Regions from separate parts of the Pseudomonas sp. GL_091 genome, predicted to be linked through region 3. Evidence: predicted binding sites of a transcription regulator. Region 3 holds the regulator's gene; each other region holds the start of a gene.

Region 1 (10,152 bases), 970 kb from region 3:
ATTTCAAAAACCGCGTGTACAGCTCAAGAACCGTTGACGTATTTTCGGGCTCAGTCATCGCAGCCCGACAATAAAAAGATCGAACGGGAGCATCATGAGTCGCACGTCGAACGACACGATTACCTGGAGCATGATGCTCCGTAAGCTGCCTTCCATCGCCAAGGCCATCCCCCGGGTGGTGAAAGGCATGAAGGCCGCCAACGTCAAGGACCCGACCCAAGCGTGTGGTTTGGGCTGGTGTTTCGAGCAAGCCACGTTGCGTAACCCGGATGGCCCGGCGCTGTTGCAAGGCGACGTAACGCTCAGTTACTCCGAGGTCAACCAATGGGCCAACCGCATCGCCCATCACCTGATCGGCCAAGGCATCGGCAAGGGTGATGTGGTGGCGGTCTTCATCGAGAACCGCCCGGAACTGCTGGTGACGATTCTGGCGGTGGCCAAGGTCGGCGCGATCAGTGCGCTGCTCAATACCTCGCAGACTCGCGACACCCTGGTGCACAGTGTGAATCTGGTGGCGCCGGTGGCCATTATTGTCGGTGAGGAGTTGGTCCCGGCGTACCTGGCGGTGCGTGATCGGGTGTCGATCAAGGCTGACCGAACCTGGTTCGTCGCCGATCAGGACACCTCTCGCCAACCGGGTATCGCGCCTGAAGGTTTCATCAACCTGATGACCGTCAGTCTCGACGACGCCAGCGACAACCCGGCCAGCAGCCGGCAGGTTTTCTTCGACGATCCCTGCTTTTATATCTATACCTCGGGCACCACAGGGCTGCCCAAGGCTGGCGTGTTCAAGCACGGACGCTGGATGCGCAGCACTGCGAGCTTCGGCATGATCGCCCTGGACATGCGCCCCGACGATGTCGTCTATTGCACCTTGCCGCTGTACCACGCCACGGGCCTTTGTGTGTGCTGGGGTTCGGCCGTCAGTGGTGCCAGCGGGTTCGCCATCCGCCGCAAATTCAGCGCCAGTCAGTTCTGGAACGACGCGCGCAAGTACCGGGCGACCACCATCGGTTATGTCGGCGAACTGTGCCGCTACCTGGTCGATCAACCGTCCAGCGCCGACGACAGCCGGCACGATGTGAAGAAAATGATCGGCAACGGCTTGCGTCCCGGCGCCTGGAACGAGTTCAAGACCCGTTTTGCGGTCAATCACATCTGTGAGCTGTACGCCGCCAGCGACGGCAATATCGGTTTCACCAACATTCTCAATTTCGACAACACCATTGGTTTTTCCCTGATGTCCTGGGAGCTGGTCGCGTACGACCATGACAGCGGCGCGCCGATTCGTCAGGCCAACGGCCTGATGCGCAAGGTCGCCAAGGGCGAGCAGGGGTTGTTGCTGGCAAAAATCGACGACAAGGCACCCCTGGACGGCTACACCGACCCGCAGAAAACCGCCAAGGTCGTGCTTCAGGATGTGTTCGAAAAGGGCGACCGCTACTTCAACACCGGCGACCTGTTGCGCAACATCGGCTTTGGGCATGCGCAGTTTGTCGACCGCCTGGGTGATACCTACCGCTGGAAGGGCGAAAACGTCTCCACCACGGAGGTTGAAAACATCCTCCTGCAACACCCTCTCATTTCCGAAGCCGTGGCCTATGGCGTGGAAATCCGCAACACCAATGGCCGGGCCGGGATGGCGGCGATTACCCCGGCCGAATCCCTGGCAACCCTGGACTTCAGTGAGCTGCTGGCCTTCGCCCGCGAGCAAATGCCGGCCTATGCGGTGCCATTGTTCCTGAGGGTGAAAGTGAAAATGGAAACCACCGGGACGTTCAAATATCAGAAGACCCGACTCAAGGACGAGGCCTTCGACCCGGGTAAAACCGGAGATGACCCGATCTATGCCTGGCTGCCGGGGACGCAGACTTACGTGCAGGTCACGGAGCGGTTGTTGTCCGACATTCACGGCGGCAAGTACCGCTATTGAATCTGGCTATGGCGGCCCATGAGAAAAAACAAGTGACAGTGCCGGGGGCGCTCGGGAAACTGTCGGCTTTTACGAATGACAGAAAAGGGAGTGCCCAATGTCAGACAAAAGCCGCCAGATGACCCCCGAAGAAGCCGCCGAATTCACCGAACAGGTATTCAACAAGGCACGGGAGGGCGATGCGGCGATGATGGCCGCGCTGCTGACCAAGGGTTTGCCGCCGAACCTGCGTAACCACAAGGGCGATACCTTGCTGATGCTGGCCGCGTATCACGGTCATGTGGACACGGTAAAAGTCCTGCTCGAGCACAAGGCCGATCCGGAGATCCGCAACGACAACGGCCAGAGCCCGATTGCCGGCGCCGCCTTCAAGGGCGACCTCGCGGTGATCAAGGCCTTGGTCGACGGCGGCGCGCAGGTTGAAGGCTCGTCCTTCGATGGCCGCACGGCGCTGATGATGGCGGCGATGTTCAACCGCGTCGAAGTGGTCGATTACCTGATCAGCAAGGGCGCCGACCCGAAAGCCAAGGACGCCAATGGCATCACTGCGTTGGAGGCGGCTAAAACCATGGGCGCTTCCGATACCGTTGCGCAGCTTGAGAAGCTGATTGGCTGATATCGACTAATTTGAGGCTGGTAATCCCCATTGTGGCGAGGGAGCTTGTCGGACCGCCGCACCGTCCCGCTCGACTGCGCAGCAGTCGCAAAACCATTCGGCGCGGTAAGTCTGACGAATCGCATTGTCTGATTTTGGGGCCGCTTCGCGACCCAGCGGGAGCAAGCTCCCTCGCCACAAGTTAGTGCCTGCTTCAAGTTATCGGTCATGGAAATGCGCTATCCTTCGCGCCCTCAAAATTCACCTCGCTACAGGATCCTCCCCATGAAAGCCGCACTCGTCGAACTCATCAGCAAAATCAGCTCCGGGTGCATGGGCGAAGACGAAATCCTCAAGGTCTCAGACGAAGCGGCCCAGGCCTACGCCGATCCCGAGGCTTTTCTGACCGCCAATCCGGACATCAACTACGACGAAACCTTCCCGATCCCGCTGGGTGAGTGGGTGGTGGTCGGCAGCCTGCCGGAAACGGTGCTGTTCCAGGCTGACACCTACATGGACCTGTTCGCCCAGATCGTCGCCTCGTTCGGCCCGGGGGTGGAGTTCAATCTCAAGCCCAAGCAACTGGCCAAGACCGAAGCCCTGACCGCGCTCAACCGCATCCAGGTGCAGATGAGCAGCATGAACAAGGAAAGCGGTGGCTACACGCTGATGAACTTCAGCCAGTTGCTCGATGACGAGCTGCAGGTGGTCCTGGTCTACGGCAATGACCTGCCACGGGTGCTGGAATTGTGCGCAGAAGTCGGCATCGCAGCCGCGCCATCCCTGGAAGCGCTGAAAGTGGCGATCCACGTCTGATCCAGACACTGTCAATAAAAAGGAATCCTCGCGGCGACCGTCTATCCTGAGGGGGCATATCACTCTTTGGGAGCGTCACCATGGGTTCCACGTTCAACAGCCTGGTTGCCTTGATCATTTTTGTCCTGGACATCTGGGCCATCATCAACGTGTTCAAAAGTAGCGCCGAGACCGGGATGAAAATCCTCTGGGTATTGTTGATCGCGCTGTTGCCGGTACTGGGACTGATCATCTGGGCCATCGCCGGACCGCGTGGCAACGTCAAATTCTGAACAAGCGTCACTGAACCTGTGGGTACTTCGATGACGAAGGTTCGACCTGTCATGTTCCGCGACGTAGAATGCGCGCCTTTCCCGGGCAATCGAGACGCTCGATTGGCCATCATGGGCGGGTAACCGTCCGTTGCCACCCGCATTCATCGGAGCACTTCCCATGAGCAATACCCCGACCAGCGACTACCTGGAAACCCTCTACGAAGGCTACGGCCAGCGTTTTCGCATGGAAAAACTGCTGCACGAAGTGCGCACCGAGCACCAGCACCTGGTGATCTTCGAAAACCCGCGCATGGGCCGGGTGATGGCGCTGGACGGTGTGATCCAGACCACCGAAGCCGACGAGTTCATCTATCACGAAATGCTCACCCACGTGCCGATCCTGGCGCACGGCGCTGCCAAGCGCGTGCTGATCATCGGCGGCGGCGACGGCGGCATGTTGCGTGAAGTGGCCAAGCACCGCAGTGTCGAGCACATCACCATGGTCGAGATCGACGGTACCGTGGTCGACATGTGCAAGGAATTCCTGCCGAACCACTCCAAAGGTGCATTCGAAGATCCACGCCTGAACCTGGTGATCGACGACGGCATGCGTTTCGTCGCCACCACCACTGAAAAATTCGATGTGATCATTTCCGACTCCACCGACCCGATCGGACCGGGCGAAGTGCTGTTCTCGGAAAACTTCTACCAGGCCTGCCACCGCTGCCTGAACGAAGGCGGCATCCTGGTGACCCAGAACGGCACGCCGTTCATGCAGATCGAAGAAGTGAAGACCACCGCCGGTCGCCTGCGCAGCCTGTTTCCGGACTGGCACTTCTACCAGGCCGCCGTGCCGACCTACATCGGCGGTTCGATGACCTTCGCCTGGGGCGCCACCAATACCGCTTATCGCAAGTTGTCCCGCGAAACCCTGCAACAGCGCTTCACGGGCAGCGGCATCATCACCCGCTACTACAATCCTGAAATCCACATCGGCGCCTTCGCCTTGCCACAATACGTGTTGCAGGCGGTGAACAAACCAAGTAACGATTGATGGGTTGAAACACAAAACCTGTGGGAGCGAGCAAGCCCGCTCCCACATTGAATTGCGGCGGAACAAGGCGGAACAATTAGCCTGCTAACAAGGTCGAGATAGAGGTAAGCCCATCCATGGGTTTTATCGAGGAGGCACCAATGCAAAAGTGGAAAGTCACTTTCGTGGATGATCATGGCGAAACCATCAACGAAGTCTTTGAGTGCACCGAGCGCCCGGACTACGAGCGTGCCGCCAAACTCATCAAGGCCCGTCTTCTTCCTGTCGCTGCCGAACTGGATCTGAACGATCTGGAAGGGCGGACCACTGATGCGTGCGTCAAAGAGCTCAAGTCCCAGAACAGCATTCAAATCCTCGGCATTACTCCAATCTGAACGGCACCTGTCGCATTCACATCCAGGCCTTGGCAGAGGCTCTATCTTAAGGCTACTCTGCAAGCGAGATCAGCGAATGAATCGCTAAGGTCTGGTCTTGTCAGCTCCATGCTTGTTTCCCGCCGGCACATCGGTTGCCGTCGCTCGCGCTGTTCGGTTGCGGGTGAGGGAGTACGGAAAGTCTATCCATCGTTTTGAGGAGGACGTTTCATGAGCACAGCCTATCAAGAAGACATCAGCAGCAGCGTGTTGCGCCGCATGAAAGAAGGCGGTTTTGACTTTTCGCGGTTTCATCCCATCGAGTTCTACGCCATTTTCCCGGACGAGGAGCGGGCACGCAGGGCGGCAGGTCATTTCCACCGTGGTGAAGCCCTGGATGCGCAAATCAGTGTGCGCGACGATGGCGCCTGGGCGCTGGAGTTGTGCAAGGTCATGTATGCCACCTACGACGACATCGGCGACTTCGAACAGGGTTTCGAAGCAGTGGTCGAGCCGTTGGGTGGCATCATCGAAGGCTGGGGTGTGAAACAGGAGGTACGAGGGCGACTCGCATAACCTTATGAACAGTGACAACCAGCAATGACGGCTGACCTTCGGGTTGGCCGTTTTCGTTTCAGCACGTTGCAGAAAGGAAAAAAAGCCGCCTGGGCAGGCGGCTATAAGGGGAGATCGGCAGGTTTTCCAGCGAATGCATGAATTATCCCCAGCGACTGCCGGGCAGTGAAATCAACTCTGACTATGCTGGTGATAGGCGACCACTACGCCTTGCAATGAAGCGGGGGCGATCAGGTTGGGGCATTTACCGCACAGGATTGGTGCGGTGCGTGTGTCTTGATTATCCAACCGATTGAAATTTAAGCGTTTATGCCGATGGCACGGGCCTTGCGAAGGTCTGGACGTCCGAGAGACAAGGAGTACGGCATGATCCGCACCTATTTTGATGAGATGTACGATGCCGGCGGCCAGGTCCGCCCGCATTATCGGGAGTTTGCCCGTTGGCTGGCCGAAACGCCTGACGAGCTTTTGGCACAACGGCGACGCGAGGCCGATCTGCTGTTTCATCGCGCCGGGATTACTTTCACGCTCTACGGTGATGAGCAAGGGACAGAGCGCCTGATTCCCTTCGACACCATCCCCCGCAGTATCCCCGCCAGCGAATGGCGGATTGTTGAGCGTGGCTGCATTCAGCGGGTCAAGGCGTTGAACATGTTCCTCGCCGATCTCTACCATGAGCAGCGCATCATCAAGGCCGGCATCATTCCGGCCGAGCAGGTGCTGGCCAACGAGCAGTACCAGTTGGCGATGCAGGGCCTGGATCTGCACCGCGATATCTATTCGCACATCTCCGGCGTCGACTTGGTGCGCGACGGCGATGGCACCTACTACGTGCTCGAAGACAATCTGCGAACACCGAGTGGCGTCAGCTACATGCTCGAAGATCGCAAGATGATGATGCGCCTGTTCCCCGAGTTGTTCGCGGCGCAACGCATCGCCCCCATCGACCACTACCCGAACCTGTTGCTCGACACCCTGAAAAGCTCAAGCCCGATCGATAATCCGAGCGTGGTGGTGCTGACGCCGGGGCGCTTCAACAGCGCGTTCTTCGAACATGCGTTTCTCGCACGGGAAATGGGTGTGGAACTGGTGGAGGGCGCGGACCTGTTCGTGCGTGACGACAAGGTCTACATGCGCACCACCGACGGGCCGAAAGCGGTCGACGTGATTTATCGTCGCCTTGACGACGCCTTCCTCGATCCCCTGGCCTTCAACCCGGAGTCGATGCTCGGCGTGCCGGGGCTGTTGTCGTCCTACCGTTCCGGCAACGTGGTGCTGGCCAATGCCATCGGCACAGGGGTGGCGGATGACAAATCGGTGTATCCGTTCGTGACCGACATGATCCGTTTCTATCTGGACGAAGAACCGATCCTGAAGAACGTGCCGACCTGGCAATGCCGTAATCCGTCTGAGCTTTCCCACGTGCTGGCCAATCTTCCAGAACTGGTGGTCAAGGAAACCCAGGGCTCCGGCGGGTACGGAATGCTGGTGGGGCCGGCGGCGACGGCGGCGGAAATCGAAGCCTTCCGCGCGCGGATCATCGCCAAGCCCCATGCGTATATCGCGCAACCGACGCTGTCGCTGTCGACCTGTCCGACCTTTGTCGAAAACGGCATTGCGCCACGCCACATCGACTTGCGGCCGTTTGTATTGTCAGGTCGTGAAACCCGGGTCGTGCCCGGCGGTTTGACCCGCGTCGCCCTGCGCGAAGGCTCCCTGGTGGTCAACTCCTCACAGGGCGGCGGAACCAAGGACACCTGGGTGGTCGAGGATTAAAGGAAGCCTGTCATGTTAAGTAGAACTGCCTCGGATTTGTATTGGATGTCGCGTTACCTGGAGCGGGCGGAAAACCTCGCGCGGATGCTCGACATCAGTTATTCGCTGTCGCTGATGCCGCAAGACGGTCGTGGCGACGGTTTGCACGAACTGGCCATGCCGCTGTTGATCACCGGCACCCTGGACGATTACCTGGAGCGCCATGGCGAACTGCATGCCGAACGGCTGCTGCATTTCTTCGCCCTGGATGCGGCCAACCCGGCGAGCATCTACAGCTGCCTCGGTGCCGCACGGGCCAGCGCCCATGCGGTGCGTGGGCGCATCACCGCCGACATGTGGGAAAACATCAACGCCACCTGGCTGGAAATTCGCGGTATTGCCGAACAGGGCCTCAGTCGCTACGGCATGAGTCGTTTCTGCGAGTGGATCAAGGAACGTTCCCACCTGTTCCGGGGCGCGTCCTACGGCACCATCATGCGCAACGATGCGTTTCGTTTCATTCGTCTGGGGACCTTTATCGAACGGGCGGACAACACCTTGCGCCTGCTCGATGCCCGCTACGAAATGGCCGGTGATCAGGCCGAAGCGGTCAGCGATGGCACCGCTCACGCGTATTACCAATGGAGCGCGTTGTTGCGGGCGTTGTCGTCGTTCGAGGCCTACACGGAAATCTACCGCGACGCCCCTGGTGCCCGGCATGTGGCGGAATTGCTGTTGCTGCGGGCCGATGTACCGCGATCCCTGCGTGCCTGCACCGAAGAAATCGACCTGATCCTCGCGCAATTACCGGGGGCCAATGGTCGTCCCGCACAACGCCTGGCGGCAGAAATGGACGCACGCCTGCGCTACACCGGCATCCAAGAAATTCTCGAAGAAGGCCTGCACGCCTGGCTCACCGAGTTCATCCCGCTGGTGCGCCAGTTGGGTAACGCGATTCACAGTTCTTATCTGGAGGCCGCATGAGACTTTCCATTAGCCACGAGACCACCTATCACTACGAAGACAAGGTGCGGGCGAGCATCCAGTATCTGCGCCTGACTCCCCACGACAGCGAACGCCAGCACGTACTTAGCTGGCAGCTCGACCTGCCGCGTCCGGTGCGGGCGCAACTTGATCCGTTCGGCAACATCCTGCATGTGCTGACCATGGACGAGCCCCATGAGGCGATCATCATCGGTGCCCGTGGCCAGGTCGATATCGACGAATGGCGTGAGGCCGAGCACGAGAGCCAGTCTGCATTGCCGTTTCTGCGCTTCACCCGTTTGACCGAAGCCGACGCCGCCCTGCGGGCGTTCGCCGAGAAGGAATGCAAGCAACGCCGCGATCGCACGGCGTTGATCGATCTGATGCATGGCCTCAACCAGCATATGACCTATACGCCGGGCTCCACGGAAGTGGACACCAGCGCCGCCCAGGCCTTTGCCGGACGCTCCGGCGTGTGTCAGGACCACACCCACGCGTTTCTCGCCTGCACCCGCAGCCTGGGCATTCCAGCGCGTTATGTGTCGGGCTATCTGTACAGCGAAAACAGCGAACACTTGGCCAGCCACGCCTGGGCCGAAGCCTGGCTGGATGACGCCTGGTACAGCTTCGACGTGACCAATGAACTGGCCCGGCCGGAGCGTCACCTGAAGCTGGCGGTGGGCCTGGACTACCTGGATGCCTGCCCGGTGCGCGGAATGCGCCGGGGCGGCGGGTGTGAGCAGATGCACGCCAAGGTGCTGGTTTCACCGACGCCGGCGCCGGTGATCTCGGTGCAACAGCAATAACGGAAACACCGCCGAACCCTGTAGGAGCGAGCCTGCTCGCGATGGCGTCATGTCAGTCAATACTTCGCTGGCTGACACACCGCTATCGCGAGCAGGCTCGCTCCTACAGGTAAATGCATCACGGCTTCACCTTGCGCCCGGTCATGTGCTTCAAATACCCCACCAGCATCCCCAGATCCCCATCCGGCAACACCTCGGCCGAGAACCCGGGCATCTTCGCCTGCGGCCACTGGCGCAAACTCTGTGGATCGCGGATGTAGCGCTTGAGGAAGTCCGCACCGAAATACTCGGTCGGGTTGTACGGAATATTCAGGTCCGGCCCGAACTGCGCGTCACCGGCGCCATTGAGTCGGTGGCAGGCCAGGCAGTTCTTCTGGAATATCGCAAATCCCTTGTTTACCGGATCATCCGCCTTCAACGCCGGATCGGGCAGCAGGGCGGGAAAGCGCTCGGCCACGGGCGCCAGGCGTTTGATGCTCGCCACCTGGAACGGCCATTGTTCGGGGCTGATGTTGCCGGCCTGCGGGTTGCTCCAGACCAGATAGAACGGCCCGGCGCCGGGCTTGCCTTCGGATAACGGTGGCCAGGGTTTGGCCGGGTCTTCAATCGCCAGCCACGCCTGTGCCCCCTGGGTATTGAGCAACGGTGCCGCGGTCATTTCGGCGGCAAAGCCATCCAGGGCCACGGCTTGCAGATGGTCTCCAGGCTTGATGCCGGTCAGCAGTGCGGACAGCGGCACGGCGCGGTAACTCATGTCCCGCTTGTAGGAAACGTCGTTGCTGATGTTAATGGTTTGAACCTGGGGATGCTTGAGCAATTGCTCGGTCTGCCAGGTGCGACTGTTCGCGCCCAGCTCCAGGTTCAGCTGTGCGGCATACAAGGGCGAGCCGAACAGCATGGCCCCGAGCAGAATGAGCATTTTCAAGTGATCGCCGTCCCTGTCGTGCAAGTGCCGCAAAGATTGGCACAGCCACGCTGGCCCGGGTAGCGGGCCAGTCACATTTTGATAGTGGCAATGCAAAAACT
Region 2 (10,152 bases), 2.4 Mb from region 3:
ACGTTGCCGGTGTTGCTCACGTCACCCTGGCCGAACTGCTGGGAAACGTTGGCCAGGCGCACGCCGTTGCCGACGGTCTTGCTGCCGGTGCCCAGGCGGGTCGCCGAGTACACGTCTTCGAATTCTGCGCGGGACGATTTGAAACCGGTGGTCGCGACGTTGGCGATGTTGTTGCCGGTCACGTCCAGTTGTTTATTGGCTGCATAGAGACCGCTAAGGCCGATATTGAAAGACATCATCCACTCCTTTGTGCCGTGTTAGTCGGCTCTACATACCAATGGTTTGTACTTTGGACAGGGCAACGCTGCCCAGCCCGGCCAGATTGAGCATCAACTCACCGCCGGTCTGGCTGATCGTCACGCTGTTGACGGTGGCGGGCAGGTTGGTGATCAACGCGACGGACTGGCCATCGATCGTGCTCGTGGCGCCGAAGGTGTAGGTGCCCGCAGGTACCGTCTCACCCGCATCGTTCTTGCCGTCCCAGATGAAACTGGCGTTGCCGGCCTTCTGCGAACCGAGGTCGATGGTGCGCACGGTCTTGCCGTCGGCGTCGGTGATCTTCAGGGTGGCGGACGCCACCGAAGACGGAACGACCACCGTGCCGCTGAGGCTCTTGGTGGTATCGACCACGGCCTTGTCGCCCGGCGCGATGACCGAACGCCCCACCAGCGACGACGCCTGCAAGGCCTGGGACGAGTTGTAGTTGCTCGCCAGGCCGCTCACAGTGCTGTTGAGCGTGGTGATGCCTTCCAGGCTGCTGAACTGCGCCAACTGGGCCACGAACGCGCCGTTGTCCTGGGGCTCCAGCGGGTTCTGGTTTTTCAGCTGGGTCACCAGCAATTGCAGGAACGCATCCTTGCCCAGCGCCTGGTTGCCCGTGGCGCTGCCGGTTGCGGACGCGAGGCCGTCAGTCGTGGTGCTGGTCTTGATCGAAGAGTTGGCCAGGATGTCGTTGAGGCTCAAACCACTGGTGGAATCGGTAACACTCATCTGAGTCGCCCCTTATCACTGACCAAGGGTCAGGACCTTCTGCATCATGGTTTTGGCGGTGTTCATCATTTCGGCGTTGGTCTGGAACGAACGGCTCGCGGAAATCATGTCGGCCATTTCCTCCACCACGTTGACGTTCGGGTAGTAGACGTAACCCTTGGCATCGGCCGCCGGATGGTTCGGCTCGTAGCGCGCTTCAAGATTGCTCTGGTCTTCGACCACACCCAGCACCTGAACGCCCTGACCGGCGGCGTCCTGGCTCTGGAACAGCGAATCGCTGCCGCCGTTCTGCCCGCCCTGGAACATGGTGGCGAATACCGGGTGACGCGCACGGTAGGTCTGGTCGATGCTCGACGAGACCGTCTCGGCGTTGGCGATGTTCGAAGCGACGGTGTTCAAGCGCGTGGTCTGCGCACTCATGCCGCTACCGGCAATGTTGAAAACACTGGACAGAGACATGGCTTACTCTCCACGCAGGGCTGACACCAGCCCTTTGAATTTACTGTTGAGCAGGGTGAAGCTGGCCTGGAAGCCAATCGCGTTTTCCGCGTAGTTCGACTGTTCCAGCTGGGCGTCCACGGTGTTCTGGTCGATCGACGGTTGCATCGGGGTGCGATACAGCAACGACTCGTCGCCATTGCCCAGGCCTTCAGCTTCGATGTGACGGCTGTTGGTCATGTTCAAGGCGAAGGTGCCGTTTTTGGTTTTCTCGTTCTGCTCGGCGAGCACTTTCGAGAAGTCCAGGTCCCGAGCCTTGTAGTTCGGGGTATCGGCGTTGGCGATGTTGTTGGCCAGGACTTCGGCACGCTGGGCGCGGAAGCCCAGGGCTTGTTCGTGGATACCGAGCGCTTTATCGAAGCTGATGCTCATGTCGGGAAACCTTCGGGTGACCTGATTTTTCGTAGGATCAACTTAGCAAGCCCCATGCCAATTCAAAAAACCCCGGAAACCGGGGCTTTGCCGGCCATGGCAACGCGGCAATGCCAGAAAAGCGGCAATGGTTTTCCGCCGGATGCCGCTTTTCTGCCGCCTCCTCCCCCTTTTCAGAACACCACCGCCCCCACAGGGGAATGCAGTGCTGGCGGAAATTCAGCAGACAAAAAAACGGGAGCCCCAGAGGACTCCCGCTTTTTGACAACACCAACAAAATCACTTCGCCTGGTAAATGATCCCCGGGCTGCACTGGACCATCTGGTAATGATCCGGCAAACCGTTCAACGCTTCGGAAGCACCGAGGAACAGGTAGCCACCCGGTTTCAGCGTGCTGTGGATACGCAACAGGATGTCCTTCTTCACCTCGGCGGAGAAGTAGATCAACACGTTGCGGCAGAACACGATGTCGAACTTGCCGAGGCTCGCGTAGCTGTCCAGCAGGTTGAAGGAACGGAATTCCACACGGCTCTTGATCGGCGCCTTGATCGCCCAGCGCCCCGGCCCTTTCGGGTCGAAATAACGCTGCAGGCGCTCGGGCGACAGACCGCGGCCAATGGCCAGGCTGTCGTACTCGCCGGTCTTGCAGTTGTTCAGCATGGTACCGGACAGGTCGGTGGCAATAATCTGCACGCCCATCCTCAACTGGCCCAGGTTGACCCGCTCGAACTCGTCGATGGACATCGACAGCGAATACGGTTCCTGGCCCGACGAGCACGCTGCCGACCAGATGCGCAGGCGCTGGCCGGGACTGGCCTTGATCGCTTCGGGCAGTACCTTGTTCTTCAAGACTTCAAACGGGTAGGTATCACGAAACCACAGGGTTTCGTTGGTGGTCATGGCATCCACCACCTGCTCGCGCAAACCGCTGCGCGGCTGGGTCTGCATGCGCTGAACCAACTCCCCCAAAGACTTGATGCCTTGCTGTTCCATCAGTTTGTTGAGACGGCTGGAGACCAGGTACTGCTTGTTTTCACCGAGCAAAATGCCACAGGCTTTTTCCAGGAATACCCGGAACTGTTCGAAATCCAAATTACCCGTAGACAATGATGCCGCCTCTTAAATCGTGTTGACTGCCAGGGGTGCGACCCCCTAGCTGATATCTGCTGCTTTGATCCGGTCGACTACCCGGGATGCCAGGTCATCAGGACGGAACTTGGCCAGGAAGTCATCGGCACCGACCTTCTTGACCATCGCCTGATTGAATACCCCCGACAACGAAGTGTGCAGGATGATATGAAGCTTTTGCATTCGCGGGTCATTGCGGATTTCCGCCGTCAGGGTGTACCCGTCCATCTCCGGCATCTCGATGTCGGAGATCATCATCAGGAACTCCTCTTCCGGCTTCTTGCCCTCGTCGACCAGTTTGCGCAGGTAGTCCAGCGCTTGCCGACCGTCATTCAACGCCACCACTTCGACGCCGACCGTTTGCAGGCAACGCGTGACCTGCTTGCGTGCCACCGATGAGTCGTCGACCGTCAGCACACGCAACGAAAGTGCCTTGTGCTGGGTTTCGACATCCACCACACCGACGGAAATCGCTTCCGGCGTCGGTGCCACTTCCGCCAGCACCTTCTCCACGTCGATGATTTCGACCAGCTGGTTGTCGACCCGCGTCACCGCCGTCAGGTAGTGATCGCGCCCGGTGCCCTTGGGCGGCGGATGGATCTCCTCCCAGTTCATGTTGACGATGCGCTCCACCGAGCGGACCAGGAAACCCTGGGTCTTGGTGTTGTACTCCGTGATGATCACGAATGGATTGTGCTTGTCCTTCAACGCACCGGAGCCGGTCGCCATCGCCAGATCAAGGATCGGGATGGTCGCCCCCCGGATGTTCGCCACGCCGCACACGACAGGACTGGACTTGGGCATCAGCGTCAGTTTGGGGCATTGCAGCACCTCCCGAACCTTGAACACGTTGATCCCGTACAGCTGCTGGCCGTCGAGACGGAACAACAACAGCTCAAGGCGATTCTGCCCCACCAGTTGCGTGCGCTGGTTTACCGAATCCATTACACCAGCCATGCCCAGACTCCTACACCAACGCCAAGTGTTGTTGCGACGCGCCTTCATCACTAAACGGCACGACGCTTGCTTTTTTAATCGTTATGAACACAGAACCGACATTTTTCCGACGCCTGACCACACCCTGCCGAAAATTGCTCGGTGTGCTGGCGGCTGTTTGCCTGTTCAACGCTGGCAGCCCTGCCCTTGCTGACGCGGTTACCTTGCCTGACATGCTTATCGGCGTCACTCAGGGCTTTCTTGAATTCACCGTAGAAGACTATCTGGCTACCAGCCAAACGGAAGGTCGCTACGAGATCCAGGTCAACCAACTCGATCCGCGCATGCACATGCCCATGTGCGACAAGGAATTGACAGCAACGCTTGAGAGTCCCAAGCCGCTGGGACGGGTTACGGTCAAGGTTCGCTGCGAGGGCGTTTCCCCCTGGACAGTGTTCGTGCCCGCTCAAGTCCGCCTGTTTCGCGAAGTCGTGACCAGCGCCCGGCCACTGCGCCGCGCAGCCATTGTCGAGCTTGGGGACGTGGTCCTGCGCGAGCGCGATATCAGCCTCACCAGCCAGGGCTACCTGACCTCCCTCGATCAGGCGATCGGACAGCGACTGACCCGACCAATGGTCGCCGACCAGGTGATTACCCTGGTGCATATCGAACAGGCAGAAGTCATCCGCAAGGGTGATCAGGTGGTGATTACCGCCCGTAGCGGTACGCTCAGCGTGCGCATGCCGGGCGAAGCACTGTCAAACGGCAGCCTGAGCGAACAGATCCGGGTGAAAAACCTCAACTCCCAGCGAGTCATCAAGGCGCAGGTCATGGCGCCGGGGCAGGTGGAAGTGTCCATGTAAGGCGCGCTGTTCATCAGAATGTGGCGCTTGCCGCGGCTGTTCCCTAGACTGTGTTCCAGGCACGGCAAGCGCTGGCGCGCGCAAGGTTCATTGATAAATGGGCCTAAAGTTTTCCAGGGAATGGCCGAAACCATGGCAAGCGTCCAAATTCCCAGAGGTTTTTATCATGGTCATCGATTTCAGCCGTTTGAACAGCTCCTCGTCCCTTACGGGCAGTACACGTACCAGCGCCAGCAAGGAAAGTGCCGAGGCCGGCAAATCCGCACCGCTGGAGTCCGCGGCCGAACAGGCCGGTACCGTCAAAAGCGGGGAATCGGTACATCTCAGCAATGAGGCTCAACAGTTGCAGAAGGTCACTGACAAGCTGCGCGATCAGCCTGCCGTCGACAACGCCCGCGTGGCCGAGTTGAAAGCAGCGATTGCCGATGGCAGCTATAAAGTCGACAGCAACCGTGTAGCCAGCAAACTGCTCAACTTCGAAGCCCAGCGCTAGGCCACCGCCGGCGCCAGGCTTTTGGACGCTTAAAACCCAAGGCCAGCCATGCACGACACTCATCTACTGCAACTGATCACCGACGACTTTGCCCCAGCGCAACACCTGCTGGAGTTACTGCAGACCGAATCCCTCGCATTGCATGGCCGCGACATGCCATTGCTCGAGAACATCCTGGCGCAGAAACAGGCATTGGTCGTTTTGCTCGAACAGCATGGCCGCAAGCGCAGTGAAATTCTCGCCAGCCTCAACCTGCCAACCAACCGCGGCGGTCTGGAGCAATTGGCCGGCCAGTCGAGCATTGGCGAGCAGTTGTTGGCGCAAAGTGACGTGCTGACCGATCTCCTGGCCCAGTGCCAGGCCATCAACGCCAACAACGGCCAGTCGATCCTCACTCAGCAGGCCGCTACAGCCACCCAGCTGAAAATCCTCACCGGCGGTGAAACCCCGGCGCTTTACGATGCCAGCGGAACGTTCTCCAAGCTTGCCAAGCCGCGCCCGCTCAGTCAGGCATGAGCCGGTCAATGCCCCCGCTCTATCAAGACGCGCAACATACTGGCAAACTGCCAGACTGCCGTAGTCAAATTTTGTCTGGAGATTGATTAACCGTGTCCAATGCCTTAAACGTGGATGATGCTCCGCAGCCACCCAAGGTGCTCTCCACGCCCTTGGAAATCTCCAGCAACCTGCGCCAGCTGCTCGAAAGCCATGACCCGCTGATCATCACGTTCCACGAGCGCAGCCAGCGCTTCCAGAGCTATCTGGTGGACCTGGACCGTGACAGCAACATGATTGCCCTGGACGAAATGATTCCCCGAGATGGCGAGCGCTACCTGCTGGCGGGCGAACCGTTCAAGGTCGAAGGCTTCCACGAAGGCGTACGCATTGCCTGGGAAAGCAACGGCCGGTTGAACATCGACGAATCCGCTGGCAGCCGCTGCTATCGTGGCGCCCTGCCCGATGAAGTGGTGTACCACCAGCGCCGTAATGCGTTCCGCGCCGCGCTGAAACTGGCACAACTGGTCAACGTCAACCTCGACGGCGAAAAGCTCAAGGCCCCCATCAGCGGCAAGCTGCTGGATATTTCCGCTACCGGCTGCAAACTGCGCTTTGACGGCGACATCACAGGCAGCCTGCAACTGGGTCAGGTTTACGACCGCTTCAGCGCCGAACTGCCCTTTGGCAAGATGACCGCTCCGGTCGAGTTGCGTTATCTGCACTTCGAAGAAAAGATCTCCACCACCTTCGCCGGCATTCGCTTCCACAACATGAGCGGGCTGGTGCAACGTCAGGTCGAACGCTTCGTCTATCAGCTGCAACGCGAAGCACGTCGCTTCGACAAAGACGACATCTGATAGAGCGTCAACAAAAAGCGGGCAGCCCCTTGCGGTGACTGCCCGTTTTTTTGTGCCCCGGTTTTAAGGCCTGGCCTCGGTAAAGCTTGGCTCGCGCCCCGAATCTGGGTCTTCTGGCGGTTGATCGGTTTCTGATTCGGATTCAGGTTCGGCTGGCGGCTCCGGATTCACCGGGTTGCACATCTGATCCTGCACCACCTGCTCATCAACACGCGGGTCGAGGCAGGCCACCAGTGGCGAACTCGTCATATTGTCCGGCATGGCCACGTGATGCAGCGGTGCGTCGTCGACCTGATGCAGGTTGGTCACCGCTTTCGGACGAATTCGCCACACCAGCACCAACGCAAAGAAGCTGAAAAACGCATAGAGCATCTGGCTGCCGAACAGCTTCATCAGCACGCCTGCCACCAGCGGCCCGATACTCGCACCCACGCCATAGGTCACCAGCAACATTGCCGTCAGGGACACCCGGCGATCGCCTTCGACATGGTCGTTGGAGAACGCCACTGCCAATGGATACAGGCAGAACTGCACCAGCGAACAGACAAAACCGGCGATAAACAGAATCTCCAACGGCACCTGCGGCATGATCGCCAGCGGCAGTGCAGCCAGTGCCAGGCTGAAGGCGAAACTGCGGATCAACACGGCCCGGTCGTAGCGATCGGACAACCAGCCCAACGGCCACTGCACCAGCAGCCCGGCAAAAATGCAGCTACCCATGAACAAACCGACCTGCTCCGTGGACAACCCTTGCTGCGAGGCATACAGCGGTGCCAGACCGTAGAACGAACCGACGATCAGGCCTGCCCCGAGTACCGTACTCAATGACTGTGGCACTCGCTTGATAAAGAACCGTGGCTCCATCGGCGCCGGATGCAAAGGTGCCGGGTGAATGCGCCGGGTCAGGGCCACGGGTACCAGGCAAAGCGCGAAGCACAGGGCGACCAGCATCAGCAATTCAAGCCCCAGCCCTGGGTGCATGACCAGAATCAACTGCCCCAGCACCAACCCCAGGTACGAAGCGATCATGTAGCCGCTGAAGACCATGCCGCGCTGATTGGCATCGGCCTGCTCATTGAGCCAGCTCTCGATCACCATGTACTGGCACATCATGCCGAGGCCGACGATCACCCGCAAAAACAGCCAGGCCGGCAACCAGTCCACCAGGCCATGGCCGAGCACCGCCGCGCCGACGATCCCGGCACACGCCGAATAGGCCCGGATATGCCCGACCCGGGCAATCAACCGGTGACCGATCTTGCCCCCCAGCACCAGGCCGAAATAGTTGGCGGCCATCAGCGCACCGACCCACAGACTGTCGACATGGTCGGCAGCCAGGCGCAATGCCAGGTAAGTACTCAACAGGCCCGAGCCGATCAACATCATCAGCGAGGCGAAATACAGCGCTCGAAAGGATTTCCAGATTTGGCGCATCGGCGTTCCGAGCGGCTCCTTGCAGTGAGAATCGGCTATCGCTAAACGATAGCCGGATGTCGACGAGACGTCAGGCCTGGGCTGCTAAAACACGCCTTTCCCAGGGAGTAATTTCATCATGGAAACTGGTCAGTTCCAGGGTCTTCGAAGCGATGTAGCCTTCGATGAATTCCGCGCCGAACAGTTCCTTGGCCAACTGGCTACGTTTCAGACGCTCCAGTGCCGCATGCAAGGTACACGGCAACGAAAGATTGTCCGGCACTTCGAACTCACCCTGGATCGGCGCGCTCGGCTCCAGTGCGTTCTCGATGCCATGCAAGCCCGCCGCCAGGCTTGCGGCAATCGCCAGATACGGGTTGGCATCGGCCCCCGGCAAGCGGTTCTCGACCCGACGGGCCACCGGCAAACTGGCCGGAATGCGCAGGCCGGCCGCCCGGTTGTCGTGGGACCAGCAGGCATTATTCGGTGAGGCATAAGGGTGGCACAAGCGCTGATAGGAATTCACGTTCGGCGCAAACAACGCGGTGAAGTCGGCCATGCAAACTTGCTGACCGGCAATGAAGTGGCGGAAGGTCGGCGTCTCCTGCCCCGCTTCATCACTGAACACGTTACGCCCCGAATCGATTTCGACGACGCTCTGGTGGATATGCATCGAACTGCCCGGCGTATGCGGCAACGGCTTGGCCATGCACACCACGCTCAGGCCGTGCTTGAGGGCGACTTCCTTGAGCAAGTGCTTGAACAGGAACGTCTGGTCGGCCAGCAACAGCGGATCACCGTGCAGCAGATTGATCTCGAACTGGCTGACGCCCATTTCGTGCATGAAGGTATCGCGAGGCAACCCCAACGCAGCCATGCACTCGTAGACTTCATTGAAGAACGGCCGCAAGCCGTTATTGGAACTGACGCTGAACGCCGACTGACCGTCTTCGCGGCGACCGTCCAGCCCCAGCGGCGGCTGGAACGACTGAGTCGGGTCAGTGTTGGGCGCAAAAACGAAGAACTCAAGCTCGGTCGCCACCACGGGCGCCAGGCCGCGGGCCGCGTAACGAGCAATCACGGCCTTGAGCTGACCACGGGTCGACAGATTGGAGCTGGTGGTGGTGCCCAGTTCATTCGCGTCGCAAATGGCGAAGGCCCGCGGTGGATGGCTCCAGGGCAGACGGTGGATTTGCGCAGGGTCCGGGATCAGCGCCAGGTCGCCATCATCGCTGCCGTAAAAACGCGCTGGCGGGTATCCGCCCATGATGCATTGCAGCAGCACGCCCCGCGCCATCTGCAAACGTCGACCGTCGAGAAAACCCTCACAGGTCATCACTTTGCCCCGAGGAACGCCATTCAAATCCGGCGTGACACATTCAACTTCATCAATGCCCGTCAATCGCTGCGCGAGTGAACTCAGGCCAACGGTCCTCATGACGCTATCCTTGTTATTGTGCGGGCCGCGAACGGCGACCGTACAAAATAGGCTCCGCGTGTTCGGAATTTCAAGCAGCGTCGAAAAATTTGCTGCCCGTCAGGGCAGGTAAAGGCGGAACACTCCACCGCCCAACGGACCACCATTGCTGATTTCGGTACGCCCACCCACACCGTTGCGTTGATGCAACGCGGCAATTCGCCCGGCAAAGTACAGGCCCAGCCCGGTGCTGCCGGTGCTTTGATTGATGCCCTGCACGTAATCGGCCTGACGCTCGAGCATCTGCGCCGGATACCCTTCGCCATCGTCATTGATGGTCAACACCAGTTGCCCGGCTTCGTCGCTGACGCTGATCAAAACGGCATGCCGTGCAAAGCGAATGGCGTTGTTGATGCAGTTGGCCAATACCGACGCGATCAACTCACGATCGAAGAAACCCAGCGGGCTCAGCGGGTCCACTTCATAGGTGGCCATGATGCCGCGGCTGGCGAACACCTCCTGATGGCAAGCCAGTTGCGCTTCGATGAAGTCGTCCAGTTCATGGTAGGCCGGCTGCAACGGCATCTGGTTGACGCCGAGCTTGTACAGCCCCAACAACTGCACCAGCATGCCGTTGAGATGGGCGAACTCGAAGTCGATCACGCCCTGCTCCGGTGTCTGCTGCGC
Region 3 (10,152 bases):
TTTCGGCATCACCTTGTACGTTGGCCAGCGCAAAGGCTCCGCCAGCACCTCGGCCAGTGGACCGGAGGCGATTCGCGAAACAGTCGCCGCTGCACTGGCCATCGCCAAGCACACCTCGGAAGACGGAGCCTCGGGCCTTGCGGATGCCGCGCTGATGGCGCGGGATATTCAGGATTTCGACCTGTTCCACCAATGGGACATCACTCCGGAACAAGCCATCGAACAGGCCCTGGCCTGCGAAGCCGCGGCGTTTGCCGCCGACAGCCGGATCAAGAACGCCGACGGCACCACCCTCAGTACCCATCAAGGTTGCCGCGTTTATGGCAATAGCCATGGGTTTATCGGCGGTTACGCGTCGACTCGTCACAGCTTGAGCTGCGTGATGATCGCCGAGGCCGATGGCCAGATGCAGCGCGATTACTGGTACGACGTGAACCGCCAGGGCAATCTGCTGGCCGACCCGGTCAGCATCGGCCAGCGCGCTGCGCAACGGGCGGCAAGCCGTCTGGGCGCGCGTCCGGTGCCGACTTGCGAGGTGCCGGTGCTGTTTTCCGCCGAGTTGGCTGGGGGGCTGTTCGGCAGTTTCCTGTCGGCGATTTCCGGTGGCAGCCTGTATCGCAAGTCGTCGTTCCTTGAGGGCACTCTCGGTCAGAAGCTGTTTCCGGAGTGGCTGACCATCGACGAGCGCCCGCATCTGATGCGGGCGTTGGGCAGTGCGGCGTTCGATGGCGATGGCCTGGCAACCTATGCCAAACCGTTCGTCGAAAAAGGCGAGTTGGTGTCGTACATCCTCGGCACCTACTCCGGTCGCAAGCTCGGCATGCCGAGCACCGCCAATGCCGGGGGCGTGCACAACCTGTTCGTCACCCATGGCGATGAAGACCAGGCCGCCTTGCTGCGCCGCATGGGCCGCGGTTTGCTGGTGACAGAGTTGATGGGCCAAGGCCTGAACATGGTGACCGGTGATTACTCCCGCGGTGCAGCGGGTTACTGGGTCGAGAACGGCGAAATCCAGTTCGCGGTCCAGGAAGTGACCATTGCCGGCAACATGCGCGACATGTTCAAGCAGATCGTTGCCGTGGGTAACGATCTTGAGTTGCGCAGCAACATTCGCACCGGTTCGGTGCTGATCGAACGGATGACGGTGGCGGGCAGCTAAGCCAGGGCCGCTGTACAAAAAGGCGCGCTACTCAATGGGGGCGCGCCTTTTTTATTGACCTTGTCCCGAATCGCGCGGCAATGGTCATGACCAGCTTGCCAGCCTTGGGCTGCTGATGGGGTTCTGTTTGATGATGGTGATGGATACGGCGCTGGCTTGATTTGTGGCAAAGAGCCTTTGTGGCGAGGGAGCTTGCCCCCGCTGGGTGGCGAAGCCGCCCCAAAAACTGCAATCGAGATTCAACGTGGATGCTGTGTTCGTCGGATTTACGACTGCTACGCAGCCGAACAGGGCGATGCGGCGTTCCGACAAGCCCCCTCGCCACAAAGCCGTGACTGTTACTCGCCTTCGTCGAAGAAGTTGTTGATCAACGCCACCAGCGCATTCAGCGCTTCCTGTTCCTGCTCGCCTTCTGTGCTCAAGTGGATCGTGGTGCCTTTGCCGGCGGCCAGCATCATCATCGCCATGATGCTTTTGCCATCGACCATGGACTCTGGTGTACGACCGGCCCGGATCTGGCACGGGAACTGACCCGCCACCCCAACGAATTTTGCAGAAGCGCGAGCATGCAGGCCCAGTTTGTTGATGATTTCGATTTCCAGAGCAGGCATCGCGGTGTGAATCCTTTAGCTGAGGTCGCGGTGGCGAACCTGGACGTTCTTCAGGGTTTTTTGCAGCGCCTGCCCCAGACGCTCGGTCAGGTAGACGGAACGGTGATGTCCGCCAGTGCAGCCAATGGCAATGGTGACGTAGGCGCGGTTGCTGGCGGCAAAACGAGGCAGCCACTTTAGCAGGTATGTGGAAATGTCCTGGAACATCTCTTCGACATCCGGCTGGGCCGCCAGATATTCGGCAACCGGTTGATCGAGCCCGGATTGCTCGCGCAATTCCGGTTTCCAGTAAGGGTTGGGCAGGCAGCGCACATCGAACACCAGGTCGGCGTCCACCGGCATGCCACGCTTGAACCCGAAGGATTCCACCAGGAACGCAGTGCCCGGCTCGGGCTGATTCAACAGACGCAGCTTGATGGCGTCGCGCAGTTGGTACAGGTTCAGGCTGGTGGTGTTGATCTTGAGATCGGCGAGGTCGGCAATCGGCCCGAGCAGGTCGCTCTCGACGCTGATGGCTTCGGCCAGCGAGCGGTTGGCGTTGGTCAGGGGGTGACGTCGGCGGGTTTCCGAGAAGCGCTTGAGCAGGGTTTCTTCGTCGGCGTCCAGGTACAGGACATCGCACTGGATGTGGCGGTTGCGGACCTCTTCGAGCAGGTCGGGGAAGCGTGACAGGTGGCTGGGCAGGTTGCGCGCGTCAATGGAAACGGCGACCAGCGGCTGTAACAGCTCGGTATGAATCAAGGCACGTTCGGCCAGCTCCGGCAGCAGGCCGGCAGGCAGGTTGTCGATGCAGTAGTAGCCGTTGTCCTCAAGAACGTTGAGGGCGGTACTTTTACCTGAGCCGGAACGGCCACTGACGATGATCAAGCGCATGATTACTGACCGTTTTGCTCGTTCAGGACAACCTGATACAGGGCTTCGTTGCTTGCAGCATTACGCAGTTTTTCACGTACTTCCTTGCGGTCGAGCATGCTGGCGATCTGTCGCAGCAGCTCAAGGTGCGCATCGGTGGCGGCTTCCGGGACCAGCAGTACGAACAGCAGGTCAACCGGCGCGCCGTCGATGGCGTCGAAATCGATAGGGGCGTCCAGGTGCATCAATGCACTGATGGGCGAAACACAGCCTTTGAGACGGCAATGTGGAATAGCGATGCCATTGCCAAAACCGGTGGAGCCGAGTTTTTCACGGGCAATCAGTGCCTCGAAGACATCTTGCATCTCCAGGGCCGGCACTTCGCGGGCGATCAGATTGGCAATTTGTTCGAGGGCTTTCTTTTTACTGCCTCCCGGCACGTTCACCAGGGAACGGCCGGGGGTCAGGATACTTTCAAGTCGGATCATGGGTTGGGAGTGTTAACGACCGGTTGCGCCCTGGAGGAGGCTCTGGGTCTTTTCCTTATGCTTTTTGAGTTGTTTATCCAGCTTGTCGGTGAGTGCGTCGATCGCGGCGTACATATCAGTATGTTCCGCGTTTGCGACCACTTCATTCCCGGGAATATGCAGCGTGGCTTCGATTTTCTGCTTCAGCTTTTCGACGGTCATCGTGACCTGCACATTAGTGATCTTGTCGAAATGTCGCTCCAATCGTTCGAGTTTTTCGCCGATGTAGGTGCGAAGAGGTTCGGTCACTTCCAGTTGGTGTCCACTGATGTTGACTTGCATACAGCTTCTCCTTCGTTGCCAGTGCATAAAGCGGTAGATCAGATGATCTACCACTGGAACGCTGTGGCGTGGCTCTACATCAACCGCTTGCGTTCGCTCGAAGGCGCGATCCCGAGGGATTCGCGGTACTTGGCGACGGTGCGGCGAGCCACCTGAATGCCTTGTGCCTCCAGTAAACCAGCGATCTTGCTGTCACTCAACGGCTTTTTCTGATTTTCCGCGGCAACCAGTTTTTTGATGATCGCCCGGATCGCCGTGGACGAGCATTCGCCGCCTTCGGAGGTGCTTACGTGACTGGAGAAAAAGTACTTCAGTTCGTAAATGCCCCGGGGGGTGTGCATGAACTTCTGGGTGGTCACCCGTGAAATCGTCGACTCATGCATGCCGACCGCCTCGGCGATGTCATGCAGGACCAGCGGCTTCATGGCTTCGTCGCCGTACTCCAGAAAGCCGCGTTGATGCTCGACGATCTGGGTGGCAACCTTCATCAGGGTTTCATTGCGGCTTTGCAGGCTCTTGATGAACCAGCGGGCCTCCTGCAACTGATTGCGCATGAAGGTGTTGTCGGCGCTGGTGTCGGCGCGGCGCACGAAACCGGCGTACTGGGCGTTGACCCGCAGCCGTGGCACCGACTCCTGATTCAGCTCCACCAGCCAGCGCTCGTTGTCCTTGCGCACGATGACGTCAGGAACGACGTACTCGGCTTCGGTGGACTCGATCTGCGAGCCCGGGCGCGGGTTGAGGCTCTGGACCAGCTCGATGACCTGGCGCAGTTCATCTTCCTTGAGCTTCATGCGGCGCATCAACTGGCTGTAGTCGCGGCTGCCAAGCAGGTCGATATAATCGGTGACCAGGCGCTTGGCCTCGGCCAGCCAAGGGGTCTTGGCAGGCAACTGGCGCAATTGCAGCAGCAGGCATTCGCCCAGGTTGCGGGCGCCGATGCCGGCGGGCTCGAACTGCTGGATGCGGTGCAGGACGGCCTCGATTTCGTCCAGTTCGATGTCCAGCTCCGGGTCGAAGGCTTCGAGGATTTCCTCGAGGGTTTCGTCCAGGTAGCCCTGATTGTTGATGCAGTCGATCAGGGTCACGGCGATCAGGCGATCGGTGTCGGACATCGGGGCCAGGTTCAGTTGCCACAGCAAGTGGCTCTGCAGGCTTTCGCCGGCCGAGGTGCGGGTGGTGAAGTCCCACTCGTCATCATCATTGCTGGGCAGGCTGCTGGCGCTGGTCTGGTAAACGTCCTCCCACGCGGTGTCGACGGGAAGTTCGTTGGGGATGCGCTCGTTCCAGTCACCTTCATCGAGGTTATCAACCGTCGGGGCGCTTTCCTGGTAGGAGGGCTCCTGGATTTCAGTGTTGGGCTTTTGTTCGGCGTTGTCGGCCAAGGGGTCGGAATTGTCGAAGTCGTCGCCTTCTTCCTGGCGTTCGAGCATCGGATTGGACTCCAGGGCCTCCTGGATTTCCTGTTGCAGGTCCAGGGTCGACAATTGGAGCAGGCGGATGGCCTGTTGCAGCTGCGGTGTCATCGTCAGCTGCTGGCCCATTCTCAAGACTAGCGATGGTTTCATGGCAGGGGCTTAACACCTTATTCGCCGGCGCACATGCGCCATCCACTACAGGGCGCCGGGGCGCCAATCATAAGCAAATTATATGCCTGAAACTGAAGTGTTTGCCTAGAGCGCTGTAACAATAAAAACCTGCAAAGTTTTGTTGACAGGTTACTCCGGCTGGCCTCCCGAACATCTTTGAAGCGTCGTGTTTGCCTAGAGCGCTGTAACAATAAAAATCTGCAAAGTTTTGTTGACAGGATGCTCCAGCTGGCTCCCGAACATCTTTGAAGTGTCGTGTTTGCCTAGAGCGCTTTAACAATAAAAAAGAGTTGATTTTTTATCGAGACAAGCGCTCGTCGACTGCTCTGGCACCTCGGTGTCTTACAAGCGGAATTCGTGGCCCAGGTACACTTCCTTCACCAGGTCGTTGGCCAGGATGGTTTCAGCGTCGCCTTCGGCGATCAGTTGACCGTCGTTGACGATATAGGCGGTTTCACAGATATCCAGGGTTTCACGGACGTTGTGGTCGGTGATCAGCACGCCAATGCCTTTGGCCTTGAGGTGGTGAATGATCTGCTTGATGTCGCCGACCGAAATTGGGTCCACGCCGGCGAAGGGTTCGTCGAGGAGGATGAATTTCGGGTTGGTGGCCAGGGCGCGGGCGATTTCCACGCGACGGCGCTCGCCACCGGACAGGCTCATGCCGAGGTTGTCGCGGATGTGGCTGATGTGGAATTCCTGCAGCAGGCTTTCCAGCTCCTTGCGACGACCGGCCTTGTCGAGTTCCTTGCGGGTCTCGAGGATGGCCATGATGTTGTCGGCCACCGACAGTTTGCGGAAGATCGATGCTTCTTGCGGCAGGTAGCCGATACCGGCCTTTGCGCGACCGTGCATTGGCTGGTGGCTGACGTCCAGGTCATCGATCAGGACGCGGCCCTGGTCGGCTTGCACCAGGCCGACGATCATGTAGAAGCAGGTGGTCTTGCCGGCGCCGTTTGGGCCAAGCAGGCCGACGATCTGGCCGCTGTCGATGGACAGGCTGACGTCGCGCACGACCTGGCGGCTCTTGTAGCTCTTGGCCAGATGCTGAGCTTTCAGAGTTGCCATTACTGGGCCTTTTGCTCGTCGGTTTTCTTTTTCGGCTGGATCACCATGTCGATGCGCGGACGCGCCTCGGTGACCTTGCTGCCCGTGGCGCGACCGGCGCTGGCGAGCTTCTTGACCGTGTCGTAGACGATTTTTTCGCCTTGGGTGACGTTGTTGTCCTTGTCGACAACTTTGGCCTTGTCGATCAGTACGACGCGATTTTGCGCGGCGTGATACTGGATCGTCACGCCCCAGCCCTGAACAGGCTTGGTATCGCCAGCCGTTTGCAATTGCTCGAAGTACGCCAGGTTGCCCACCGAGGTCACTACGTCGATGTCGCCAGTCGGGGTGCGGGTGATGGTAACGGTGTTGCCTGTCACCTTCATCGAGCCTTGGGTGATGATCACGTCACCCTTATAGGTAGCAATACCTTGCTTGTCGTCCAGTTGGGCATCGTCGGCCTGAATGCGGATAGGCTGCTGTTGATCTTCCGGCAGAGCCCAGGCGCTCACGCTTCCCAGTGCTGCGCCCAGACTGAGCAAAATCGGGAGGGTTTTAACGAGCCTCATACTGTCCTCTTACGTTCGATAGCAGGTGTATCCTGCTTTCTTTCAAATACGCCTTCATTCCCTTGCCAGTCGATACACCGCCAGCGCCGTCGATTCTAACGTCTTGCTCTGTCTGCGCATATTGCTGCTGCGGGAACACGGTCATACGGGTGCTGGTGATCAGGGTTTTACGGTTTTTCTCGTCGAAGCGCGTGATGCGCACGTCATCGATCAGTTCGACCTGTGTGCCATCAGGGTTGACCTCGCCGTGCAAGCTCTGGACGTGCCACGGGAATTCAGTGCCGCGGAACACATTCAGGTCGGGGTTGGTCAGCAATGTCACCTCGGTCGCTTTCAGGTGCTCGACCTTGTCGGACACCAGATCATATTGCAGCTTGCCGTCCGGCAGGTACTGCACGCTGTGGGCGTTGATGGCGTAATAGTCGATCATGCTTTCATCGATCGGCGTTACCGGCTTGTCGAGGAAGCGTTCCGGGCTGATGTTCCAGTAGCCAGCCGCGGCGAATATCGCCGCGATGCAACTGTACATCAGGGTGTTGCGAAACTTTTTGCTCAGCATAATGGGCTCACAGGTACGCCGCATTGGCCGCGTCGAGGCGGTCCTGGGCACGCAGGATCAGTTCGCAGAATTCGCGAGCGGCACCTTCGCCGCCACGGGCGAGGGTGATGCCGTGGGCGTGTTCACGCACGAAACTGGCGGCATTGGCCACGGCCATGCCCAGGCCTACGCGACGAATCACCGGCAGGTCCGGCAGGTCATCGCCGAGGTAGGCCACCTGTTCATAGCTCAGGTTGAGTTGGGCCAGCAGTTCGTCGAGTACCACCAGTTTATCCTCGCGACCCTGATAGAGATGCGGGATGCCGAGGTTTTTGGCTCGCCGCTCGACCACTGGAGTCTTGCGGCCACTGATGATGGCGGTCTGCACGCCGGCGGCCATCAGCATCTTGATGCCCTGGCCGTCGAGTGTGTTGAACGTCTTGAATTCGCTGCCGTCTTCGAGGAAGTACAGGCGCCCGTCGGTCAGCACGCCGTCGACATCGAACACAGCCAGCTTGATCTGTTTGCCGCGTTGCAGCAGGTCTGCACTCATTACATTACTCCCGCGCGAAGCAAGTCGTGCATGTTCAAGGCGCCGACCGGGCGGTCTTCACGGTCGACCACGACCAGCGCGTTGATTTTATGATCTTCCATGATTTTCAGCGCTTCGGCGGCGAGCATTTCGGCGCGGGCAGTCTTGCCGTGTGCAGTCATGACCTGGTCGATGGTAGCGCTATGGATGTCGATGCTACGGTCCAGCGTGCGACGCAAGTCACCGTCGGTAAAGATCCCGGCCAGCTTTCCATCGGCTTCCAGGACCACGGTCATGCCCAGGCCTTTGCGGGTCATTTCCATTAGTGCGTCCTTCAGCAGGGTGCCACGCTGTACTTGCGGCAACTCTTGCCCGGCGTGCATGACATTTTCCACTTTCAGCAGCAGGCGTCGGCCCAAGGCGCCACCGGGGTGGGAAAAGGCGAAGTCTTCGGCGGTAAAGCCACGGGCTTCCAGCAACGCGACTGCCAGGGCGTCGCCCATCACCAGGGCGGCGGTGGTCGACGAGGTGGGTGCCAGGTTCAACGGGCAGGCTTCGTGTTCGACGTGAACATTCAGGTTGACCTCGGCGGCCTTGGCCAGCGCGGAGTCAGGATTGCCGGTCACGCTGATCAACTGAATGCCCAGGCGCTTGATCAGTGGCAGCAGGGTCACGATTTCATTGGTGGAGCCGGAATTCGAGAGCGCCAGAATGATGTCGTCGCGGGTAATCATGCCCATGTCACCGTGGCTGGCTTCAGCGGGGTGCACAAAAAATGCCGTGGTGCCGGTGCTGGCCAGGGTCGCGGCAATCTTGTTGCCGATGTGCCCCGACTTGCCCATGCCGACCACGACCACGCGGCCTTTGCTGGCCAGAATCATCTCGCAAGCGCGTACGAAATCTGCGTCGATGTGGGGTAGCAAGCCTTGCACGGCTTCTACCTCGAGGCGGATGGTGCGTTGTGCTGATTGAATCAGGTCGCTGGATTGGCTCATGTCAGAAATCGTATAGCCTGATGAAAAGGCGGCGATTATAGCGGTTATGATCGAATCCCTCACGCTAGTTCGTCGCGCATTGTCATCCTTGTCCCCGGAAACCTTCTAAACGGGGCTTTCAACCTTTCATGCAGTTGAACATGGCCTGGCTTTGGCCTTGGGCGCGCAGCCTTTGCAGTGATATAGTTCGCCGCCAGTTCGGCCTGCCCGGGAGGTATGTGCTTTCGTCAGAAAGCCAGGCGTCCGAGTGAGAGGCTGCATCGCAAGGAGTTTAGATGAGTGCCGATAACGCCTACGCGGTCGAGCTGAAGGGACTGTCCTTCAAGCGCGGTGCGCGCAGCATTTTCAATAATGTCGATATCCGTATCCCGCGCGGCAAGGTCACCGGCATCATGGGGCCTTCCGGGTGTGGCAAGACCACGCTTTTGCGTCTGATGGGCGCCCAGTTGCGGCCCACCAAGGGCGAAGTCTGGGTCAACGGTCAGAACCTGCCAAAGCTGTCGCGCAGCGACCTGTTCGATGCGCGCAAGCATATGGGCGTGCTGTTTCAGAGCGGCGCACTGTTTACCGACCTCGATGTCTTCGAGAACGTCGCTTTTCCGCTGCGGGTTCACACGCAGCTGCCGGAAGAAATGATCCGCGACATCGTCCTGCTCAAGCTGCAGGCCGTGGGCTTGCGCGGTGCCATTGAACTGATGCCCGACGAGCTTTCCGGCGGCATGAAGCGCCGTGTTGCACTGGCCCGAGCGATCGCGCTCGATCCACAGATCCTCATGTACGACGAGCCCTTTGTCGGCCAGGACCCCATCGCAATGGGCGTTCTGGTGCGCCTGATTCGTTTGCTCAACGATGCGCTGGGCATCACCAGCATCGTGGTATCCCACGACTTGGCCGAGACCGCGAGCATTGCCGATTATATTTATGTGGTGGGCGATGGTCAGGTATTGGGGCAGGGCACGCCGGACGAGTTGATGAACTCGGATGAACCGCGCATTCGTCAGTTCATGACCGGTGAACCCGACGGCCCGGTTCCGTACCACTTTCCAGCGACGGATTACCGCGCAGATCTTCTGGGGAAGCGCTGATGCGCAGAATTTCATTAGTAGAGCGCGTTCGCCGCTTTGGCCAGGCCGGCATCGATGTGTTGGCGGTGTTCGGGCGTTCGAGCTTGTTCCTGTTCCATGCCTTGCTCGGCCGGGGCAGCATCGGTGGCGGTTTCGGGCTGCTGATCAAGCAGTTGCATTCGGTGGGCGTGATGTCCCTGGTGATCATCGTGGTCTCCGGGGTATTCATCGGCATGGTGCTGGCGCTGCAGGGCTTCAACATTCTTTCCAGCTATGGTTCAGAGCAGGCTGTCGGGCAGATGGTGGCGCTGACGCTGCTGCGTGAACTGGGGCCGGTGGTGACTGCCTTGCTGTTCGCCGGGCGCGCAGGTTCGGCGTTGACCGCCG

Evidence for each region. Region 3 encodes sigma-54, which starts transcription at its own class of promoters, with help from an activator protein. Its sites were predicted from a motif close to ANTGGCATNNANNTTGCTNT; they were not measured.
Region 1: a site for sigma-54 is predicted at 5,896-5,915, ahead of AC3ITY_RS08775 (circularly permuted type 2 ATP-grasp protein). Genes of this name have one in related genera too.
Region 2: a site for sigma-54 is predicted at 1,903-1,922, ahead of flgB (flagellar basal body rod protein FlgB). Genes of this name have one in related genera too.

The regions. Positions count from the first base shown of each region.
Region 1 is NZ_CM174451.1:1,890,156-1,900,307, forward strand. It holds gene AC3ITY_RS08740 (long-chain-acyl-CoA synthetase) at 95-1,933, shown strand; gene AC3ITY_RS08745 (ankyrin repeat domain-containing protein) at 2,031-2,549, shown strand; gene AC3ITY_RS08750 (hypothetical protein) at 2,814-3,344, shown strand; gene AC3ITY_RS08755 (PLD nuclease N-terminal domain-containing protein) at 3,425-3,616, shown strand; gene speE (polyamine aminopropyltransferase) at 3,777-4,652, shown strand; gene AC3ITY_RS08765 (hypothetical protein) at 4,793-5,026, shown strand; gene AC3ITY_RS08770 (ribonuclease E inhibitor RraB) at 5,237-5,581, shown strand; gene AC3ITY_RS08775 (circularly permuted type 2 ATP-grasp protein) at 5,948-7,357, shown strand; gene AC3ITY_RS08780 (alpha-E domain-containing protein) at 7,370-8,320, shown strand; gene AC3ITY_RS08785 (transglutaminase family protein) at 8,317-9,126, shown strand; gene AC3ITY_RS08790 (c-type cytochrome) at 9,245-10,045, opposite strand.
Region 2 is NZ_CM174451.1:5,653,641-5,663,792, forward strand. It holds gene flgE (flagellar hook protein FlgE) at 1-236, opposite strand, end outside; gene flgD (flagellar hook assembly protein FlgD) at 268-990, opposite strand; gene flgC (flagellar basal body rod protein FlgC) at 1,006-1,449, opposite strand; gene flgB (flagellar basal body rod protein FlgB) at 1,453-1,860, opposite strand; gene cheR (protein-glutamate O-methyltransferase CheR) at 2,140-2,967, opposite strand; gene AC3ITY_RS25685 (chemotaxis protein CheV) at 3,013-3,945, opposite strand; gene flgA (flagellar basal body P-ring formation chaperone FlgA) at 4,029-4,787, shown strand; gene flgM (flagellar biosynthesis anti-sigma factor FlgM) at 4,954-5,280, shown strand; gene AC3ITY_RS25700 (flagella synthesis protein FlgN) at 5,329-5,796, shown strand; gene AC3ITY_RS25705 (flagellar brake protein) at 5,889-6,635, shown strand; gene AC3ITY_RS25710 (MFS transporter) at 6,699-8,069, opposite strand; gene AC3ITY_RS25715 (glutamine synthetase family protein) at 8,140-9,384, opposite strand; gene AC3ITY_RS25720 (sensor histidine kinase) at 9,586-10,152, opposite strand, start outside.
Region 3 is NZ_CM174451.1:919,467-929,618, forward strand. It holds gene pmbA (metalloprotease PmbA) at 1-1,159, shown strand, start outside; partial or broken gene AC3ITY_RS04100 (ZIP family metal transporter) at 1,224-1,319, shown strand; gene AC3ITY_RS04105 (HPr family phosphocarrier protein) at 1,498-1,770, opposite strand; gene rapZ (RNase adapter RapZ) at 1,786-2,643, opposite strand; gene ptsN (PTS IIA-like nitrogen regulatory protein PtsN) at 2,646-3,110, opposite strand; gene hpf (ribosome hibernation-promoting factor, HPF/YfiA family) at 3,123-3,431, opposite strand; gene AC3ITY_RS04125 (RNA polymerase factor sigma-54) at 3,506-4,999, opposite strand; gene lptB (LPS export ABC transporter ATP-binding protein) at 5,363-6,088, opposite strand; gene lptA (lipopolysaccharide transport periplasmic protein LptA) at 6,088-6,636, opposite strand; gene lptC (LPS export ABC transporter periplasmic protein LptC) at 6,623-7,195, opposite strand; gene AC3ITY_RS04145 (KdsC family phosphatase) at 7,203-7,727, opposite strand; gene AC3ITY_RS04150 (KpsF/GutQ family sugar-phosphate isomerase) at 7,727-8,701, opposite strand; gene AC3ITY_RS04155 (ATP-binding cassette domain-containing protein) at 8,977-9,786, shown strand; gene mlaE (lipid asymmetry maintenance ABC transporter permease subunit MlaE) at 9,786-10,152, shown strand, end outside.